DNA from 2 places in the Kineococcus haloalkalitolerans genome. Region 2 is predicted to be linked to the other one. Evidence: riboswitches for the same ligand, from Rfam matches in the RefSeq annotation. Region 2 holds a riboswitch; the other holds the start of a gene.
The links. Region 2 has a riboswitch for thiamine pyrophosphate ahead of thiM (hydroxyethylthiazole kinase). Riboswitches for the same ligand answer to the same signal wherever they lie in the genome.

Region 1: linked by a shared signal. The riboswitch ahead of ACRYMY_RS00295 (ECF transporter S component) and the one ahead of thiM (hydroxyethylthiazole kinase) in region 2 are both predicted to bind thiamine pyrophosphate.

The regions. Positions count from the first base shown of each region.
Region 1 is NZ_JBJLSH010000001.1:62,534-65,919, reverse strand. Features, by position in the region: gene ACRYMY_RS00310 (CYTH and CHAD domain-containing protein) at 1-931, shown strand, start outside; gene ACRYMY_RS00305 (DUF4235 domain-containing protein) at 1,001-1,294, opposite strand; gene ACRYMY_RS00300 (hypothetical protein) at 1,362-1,502, opposite strand; TPP riboswitch at 1,649-1,754, shown strand; gene ACRYMY_RS00295 (ECF transporter S component) at 1,804-2,460, shown strand; gene ACRYMY_RS00290 (ATP-binding cassette domain-containing protein) at 2,453-3,386, shown strand, end outside.
Region 2 is NZ_JBJLSH010000015.1:66,264-69,649, forward strand. Features, by position in the region: gene thiD (bifunctional hydroxymethylpyrimidine kinase/phosphomethylpyrimidine kinase) at 1-331, opposite strand, end outside; gene thiE (thiamine phosphate synthase) at 328-1,005, opposite strand; gene thiM (hydroxyethylthiazole kinase) at 1,005-1,823, opposite strand; TPP riboswitch at 1,806-1,903, opposite strand; gene ACRYMY_RS08160 (DUF4383 domain-containing protein) at 1,975-2,433, shown strand; gene mgrA (L-glyceraldehyde 3-phosphate reductase) at 2,536-3,386, opposite strand, start outside.

The DNA of each region.
Region 1 (3,386 bases), on a different contig from region 2:
CCCCGGCCCCCGCCGCACGGACCTCACCGCGCGCTCGCGCGCCGGCGACGTGCTGCTCGTGCACCTGGCCGAGCAGGTCCAGCAGGTGCTCGACCAGGACGCGCGGGTGCGCCGCGACGAGCCCGACAGCGTCCACAAGATGCGGGTGGCGACCCGCCGCCTGCGCAGCGCCCTGCGCACCTTCCAGCCCCTGCTGACCCGGCCGACCAAGCCGCTGCGCGACGAGCTGCGCTGGCTGGCGGCGGAGCTGGGCGCCGCCCGCGACGCCGAGGTGCTGCGCGACCGCCTCGTGCGGTCGGTGGCCTCCCTCGACGTCGCCGCGCAGGACCAGCCGGCCGACCCGGCGGCCACCGGGGCCGTGCCGGCGATGGTCGCCGAGCAGCTGGAGGCCGACTACCGCACCGCCCACGACCGGGTGCTCGCCGAGCTCGACTCCGAGCGCTACCAGTCCCTGCTCGACGCCCTGCAGGACCTCGTCGAGCGCCCCGACCTCACCGACCGCGGCCGCCGCCGGGCCGCCAAGGTGCTGCCGCGCCGGGTCGCCAAGACCTTCGAGTCCCTCGCCGGGCTCGTCGAGCAGGCCGACCGCGCCGGCGCGGGCGCCGAGCGCGACGAGCTGCTGCACGAGGCGCGCAAGGCCGCCAAGCAGGTGCGCTACGCCGCCGAGGCGGTCGGCGTCGTCTTCGGCAAGGACGCGGCCCGCTTCGCGCGCGCCGTCACCGACGTGCAGGAGGTGCTGGGCGAGCACCAGGACTCGGTGGTCACCCGCGAGCGGCTGCGCCAGCTGGCCGCGTCCGCGCAGCCCGAGGTCGCCTTCGCCTACGGGCGGCTGTTCGCGCAGGAGGAGGCGCACGCCGCGGCCAGCGAGGCCGACTTCGACGAGGCGTGGGCGGCGGTGCGGGCCAAGCGCCTGCACCGGTGGCTGCGCTGACCCACCGGGCGTGACGACGGGGGCCGGCGCCGCGGCGCCGGCCCCGTCGGGCGTCCGGGAGGTGCTCCCTCAGGAGGTGCGGCCGTCGGTCCCCGGGCCGAGACCCGGGGGCAGCTCCCCGAAGGATCGCCGGTACCAGACGGCCGCCTGCCGCTCGACGACGAGCCGCGTCAGGCCGATGATCGCGCCGGAGGCCAGCGCCCACACGACGGCGTCCTTCCACGCGACGTCGGGGTCCTCGGGGTTGTCCGGCGGCGGGCTCCCCGTCACCGAGACCCACGCCTTCTTCGTCACGCGGCTGGCCAGGGCGGCCGCGAGGACGCCGGCGCCCGGGCCGACGAACTTCCACACCATCGAGCTCATGGGCCAGACCCTGCCGCACCGCCCCGGGCGCGTCGACCCCGGTCCCGGTCGGCCGGTCCCGCCGCGCTCAGAGCAGGTCGACCAGCCACCCCAGCACGGGCAGCAGCACGGTGGCCGATCCGGCGACGAGCGCGACGACGACCACGACGGTGAGCAGGCGGACCCCGCGCGACGGGCCGCCGTCCGGTCCCCTCAGGCTGCGCAGCACGCCCCCATCCTCCCCGACGCCCGCCCCGCCGCCCACCACTCCGCCCCCGCCCGCGGTGATCTTGCTGGGAATCCCTGCAAGATCACGGAGGGAGGTGGGGGTGGGGCGCCGGAGGAGCGGGGGAGCTTGCGGGCGGTGTAGCGTTCGCCCGTCGACAGGGGAGCGCCGGAAGGGCGCTGAGAGTGCGGGCAGCCGCAGACCCTCGAACCTGACCCGGTTAGCACCGGCGTAGGGAGTCGAGCCGTCTCGACCCGTGACCGCGGTGGTCACGGGTCCCCCTCCTGCACCCAGGAGGAACCTCGTGAGCCAGACCACCGGACCCGCCAAGCCCACCGGGTCCACCACGTCCCGGACCGTCCTCGCCCGCGCGCCGCTGGGCCGCTGGCGCAGCGTGGACCTCGTCACCGCCGCCGTCCTCGGCGTCGCCTTCGGCGTCGTCTTCTGGGGCTGGGGCGTGCTCTACCACGTCATCGACCCGGCCTTCGCGGCCTTCCGCCCCGCCGCCGGGCTCGTGTCCGGCGTGTGGCTGCTGCCCGCCGTCGTCGGCGCGCTCGTCGTCCGCCGCCCCGGCGCGGCGCTGCTCACGGAGATGCTCGCCGCGACCGTCGAGATGCTCCTCGGCAGCGCCTGGGCCTCCGGGGTCCTCGTCTCCGGCGCGATCCAGGGCCTGGGCGTCGAGATCGCCGTGGCGCTCTTCCTGTGGCGGCGCTGGAGCCTGGGCGTCGCCGTCCTCGGCGGCGTCCTCGCCGGCGTCCTGGAGGCCCTGTACGAGAACGTCGTCTACTACGGCGGGGAGTGGGCGCCGGCCTGGCAGGCCGCCTACGTCGGCCTGTTCGCCCTCTCCGGCGCCGTCGTCGCCGGGCTCGGCGGCTGGGCGCTGGTGCGCGCCCTGGCCCGCACCGGTGCGCTGCAGCGCTTCCCCGCCGGGGCCGAGCACCGCGCCCGCGCCCGTGCCTGACGCCGTGCCCGGTGGTGGGCCCGGTGGTGGGCCCGCGCCGGTGCGCGTCGAGGTGCGCGGGCTGACGTTCGCCCCCGGCGGCGTCGCCGTCCTGCGCGACGTCGACCTCGACGTGGCCGCCGGGGAGAAGGTCCTGCTCGTCGGCCCCAGCGGCGCCGGCAAGTCCACCCTGCTGCGGGTCCTGGCGGGGGTCGCCGACGAGGACGAGGACGGCGACGTCCTCAGCGGCCGGGTCCTGCTCGACGGCGCCCCGGCCGCCCCCGGGCGTGCGGGGCTGCTCCTGCAGGACCCGGTGGACGCCGTCGTGGCCGCCACCGCGGGGCGCGACACCGCCTTCGGGCCGGAGAATCTCGCCCTGCCGCGGGAGGAGGTGTGGGCCCGCGTCGACGCCGCCCACGCCGCCGCGGCCTTCGGCGCCGGCCGCGACCGCTCCACCGCCGAGCTGTCCGGCGGTGAGCTGCAGCGCCTGGCCGTCGCCGGGGCGCTCGCCCTGCGCCCCGGCCTGCTGCTGCTCGACGAGCCGACGTCGATGCTCGACCCCGTCACCGCCCGCCGGGTGCGCGACGCCCTGCTGGCCGCCGCCGCCGGGCGCACCCTCGTCGTCGTCGACCACGACCTCGCCGCGTGGGCGGACGTCGTCGACCGCGTCGTCGCGCTCGGGCCGGACGGCCGCGTCGTCGCCGACGGCGCCCCCGCCGCGGTGCTGGGCGCGCTGCCCGCCCCGCTCGCCGACGGGCTGTGGGTGCCCGGGGCGCCCGCGCCCGCCCAGCTCGACGTGCCCGCCGGGCTCGTCGCCCCGCTGCTCGACGTGCCCGGCGGGCCCGCGGTGACCGCCACCGGGGTCCGGGTCGAGCGCGCCCGCCGCGGCACCGGCCGCCGCGAGGTGGTCGTCGTCCTCGACGGCGTCGACGCGAGCCTCGAGGCCG
Region 2 (3,386 bases):
CGACCATCACCGGGTCCAGCACGAGCGGCCCGGCGCCGCGCTCGCGCAGCACGCCCGCCACGGCCCGCACGACGTCCGCCGAGCCGAGCATGCCGACCTTGACGGCGTGCACGGCGACGTCGTCGAGCAGGACGTCCAGCTGCCGGCGCACGAAGTCCGCCGGGACGGGGTGCACCCCGGCGACGCCGCGGGTGCTCTGCGCCGTCAGCGCCGTCAGGACGGCCGTGCCGTAGGCGCCCAGCGCCCCGAAGGTCTTCAGGTCCGCCTGCACGCCGGCGCCGCCGCTGGGGTCGCTGCCCGCGACGCTCAGGGCGACCCGCGCGGCGCTCACGCCCGCCACCGGGCCAGCAGGCCGGCGGCCGCGGCGGCCGGGTCCTCGGCCGCGCACACCTCCGAGACCGTGCAGGTGCCCGCCAGGCCCAGCCCGCGCAGCTGCTCGACGTTGTGCCCGTGCACGCCGCCGATCGCCACGCACGGCAGGGCGCGCTCGGCGGCCGCGGCGACGACCTCCCGCACGCCGCCCGGGCCCAGCGGCGGCGCGGCCAGCGGCTTGGTGGGCGTGGCCCACACCGGGCCGACGCCCAGGTAGTCCAGCGCCCCGGCGGGCGCGGCGCGCACGCCCGCCACGTCCGAGACGGACAGCCCCAGCAGCAGGTCGGGGCCGACCAGGCGGCGGACCTCCTCGGCGGGCAGGTCCGACTGGCCCAGGTGCACGCCGTCGGCGCCGGCCAGCAGCGCCACGTCCACGGCGTCGTCGACGAGCAGGGCGACGCCCGTGCCGGCCAGCGCGTCGCGCACGCGGCGCACCAGCTCCAGCAGCTCGCGGTCGGCGGCGTCCTTGGCGCGCACCTGCACGGCGCTCACGCCGCCGGCCACGGCGGCGCGCACGGTGTCCACGACACCGCGGTCGCCGCACAGGGCGGTGTCGGTCACCAGGTACAGGGAGGGGTCGAAGCGCTCGCGGGCCGAGCCGGGGGCGCGCCCGGCGGCGGGCACGACCGGCATCAGCGCAGCCGCCCGTCGCCCAGCGCGGCGGCCAGCGCGGGGCCGTCGACGGCGTCCAGGGCGTCCACCCACGCGGCGGCGAACGTGCCCGGCCCGGCGGCGACGGCCGCGGCGCGCTCGGCGGCCAGGCCGACGTGGGCGTGCGCGGCGACCGCGGCCACCAGCGGGTCGGCGGTGACGGCGGCGTAGGCGGCCGTCAGGGCGCCGAGCGCGCACCCGGCGCCCGTGGTGCGGGTCAGCAGCGGCGAGCCGCCGGCCAGCCGCACCGTGCGCTCGCCGGCCACGAGGACGTCCACCTCGCCGGAGACGGCGACGGCGCCGCCGGTGCGGGCGCTCAGCTCGCGCGCGGCGGCCACGGCCTCCTCGGCGCCCGCGGTGGAGTCCACGCCGCGCCCGCCGGCGCCGGCGCCGGCCAGGCCGAGGACCTCGGAGGCGTTGCCGCGCACCACGGCCGGGCGGTGCTCCAGCAGCTCGCGGGCCACGCGGGTGCGCAGCGGCAGGCCGCCCACGGCGACCGGGTCGAGCACCCACGGGCGCCCCGCGGCGCGGGCGGCGGCCGCGGCGACGTGCATCGCCGAGGCCCGCACGCCGTCGATGGTGCCGACGTTGACCAGCACCGCGGAGGCGACGGCCGCGAACGCGGCGGACTCCTCCACGCTGTCGACCATGGCCGGGGCGGCGCCCGCGGCCAGGAGGACGTTCGCGCTGATCGTCTGCACGACGGAGTTGGTCAGGCACTGCACCAGCGGGGCCTGCTCGCGCACCGCGGTGCGGGCGTCGCTCAGCTCGGGTGCGGGGACGGCTGCCACGCGTGACATCCCTTCGTCAGCATTACCTGCGTCAGGTTCGACGGGTGTGATCTCAGCCCCGCCCGTGCGGGGCACCCCGTGTCGCGGGCGACCGTAGCACCGGCCGTGGCGCCGGCCGCGCAGGGGTTTCCGGGAGCGCCCGAGCGGGTAGGTCTCCGGCATGAGCCTCGACATGTCGGGACGCACGGCGACCGGGCGGCCGCGCACGACCGCCGGTCAGCACCTGTCGCTGGTCGCCGCGGTGGTCCTCCTGCTGGTGGGCGTCGCCGGGTTCGCGGTCTCCGGGTTCGGCGACTGGACGCGCGGTGACCTCCAGACGTCGCTGCTGGAGTTCACGATCAACCCGCTGACCAGCGCGGTGTTCGTCGTCGTCGGCGCGCTGGGGCTGCTGGGGCGGCGCACGGCCCGGCTGGCGCGCTGGTACGGCGTCCTGCTGGCGCTGGTGATGGGCGGTCTGGCGGTCTTCGGGTACTCGATCCTCGGCGACCCGGAGGGCAACCCCTTCAACATCAACTACGCCATGACGGCCCTGCTCAGCGTCATCGCCGTGCTGGGGATCGTCATCGCGCTGGTGCCGACGCGCACGGGCAAGCGGCCCAGCACCGTCGAGCTCGACTGACCCGCCTCGCCCGCTCGACTCCCGGCGCGCTCGCCACCCATCCCCGTCGCGGGAGGGGTGGTGAGCGCGCCGGGAGTCGTCAGCGGTGGCCCGGGGCGGGGGTCAGTCGCCGGCGGACAGGCGCGGCTGCGCCCACAGGTCGACGCCGGAGTCGACCGCGAACTCGTCGATCGCGTCCAGCTCGTCCTGCGTGAACTCCAGCCGCGAGACGGCCGCGACGTTGTCCTCCACCTGCTGCACGCTGCTGGCGCCGATGAGCGTCGTCGTGACCCGCCGGTCGCGCAGCACCCACGACAGCGCCAGCTGCGCCAGCGTCTGACCGCGGCCCCGGGCGATCTCGTGCAGGCCCCGGATCCGGCGCAGGTTCTCCTCGGTGAGGATCCCCGGGTCCAGCGACTTGCCCTGCGCCGCGCGGGAGTCCGCGGGCACGCCGTCCAGGTAGCGGTCGGTCAGCAGACCCTGCGCGAGCGCCGTGAACGGGATGCAGCCGACGCCCTCGCGCTCCAGCACGTCCAGCAGGCCGCCCTCGATCCAGCGGTTGAACATCGAGTACGAGGGCTGGTGGATCAGCAGCGGCGTGCCGAGCTCGCGCAGGATGCGCGCGGCCTCCGCGGTGCGCTCGGGCCCGTAGCTGGACAGGCCCACGTACAGGGCCTTGCCGGAGCGGACGATCGCGTCGAGCGCGCCCATCGTCTCCTCCAGCGGCGTCGCCGGGTCCGGGCGGTGGTGGTAGAAGACGTCGACGTAGTCGAGGTCCATGCGCCGCAGCGACTGCTCCAGCGAGGCCGTGAGGTACTTGCGCGAGCCGTGGTCGCCGTACGGGCCGGGCCACATGTCCCACCCGGCCTTGGAGGAGATGACCAGCTCGTCGCGGTACGGGCGCAGGTCCTCGCGCACCAGGCGGCCGAAGTTCGTCTCCGCGCTGCCGTAGGGCGGTCCGTAGTTGTTCGCGA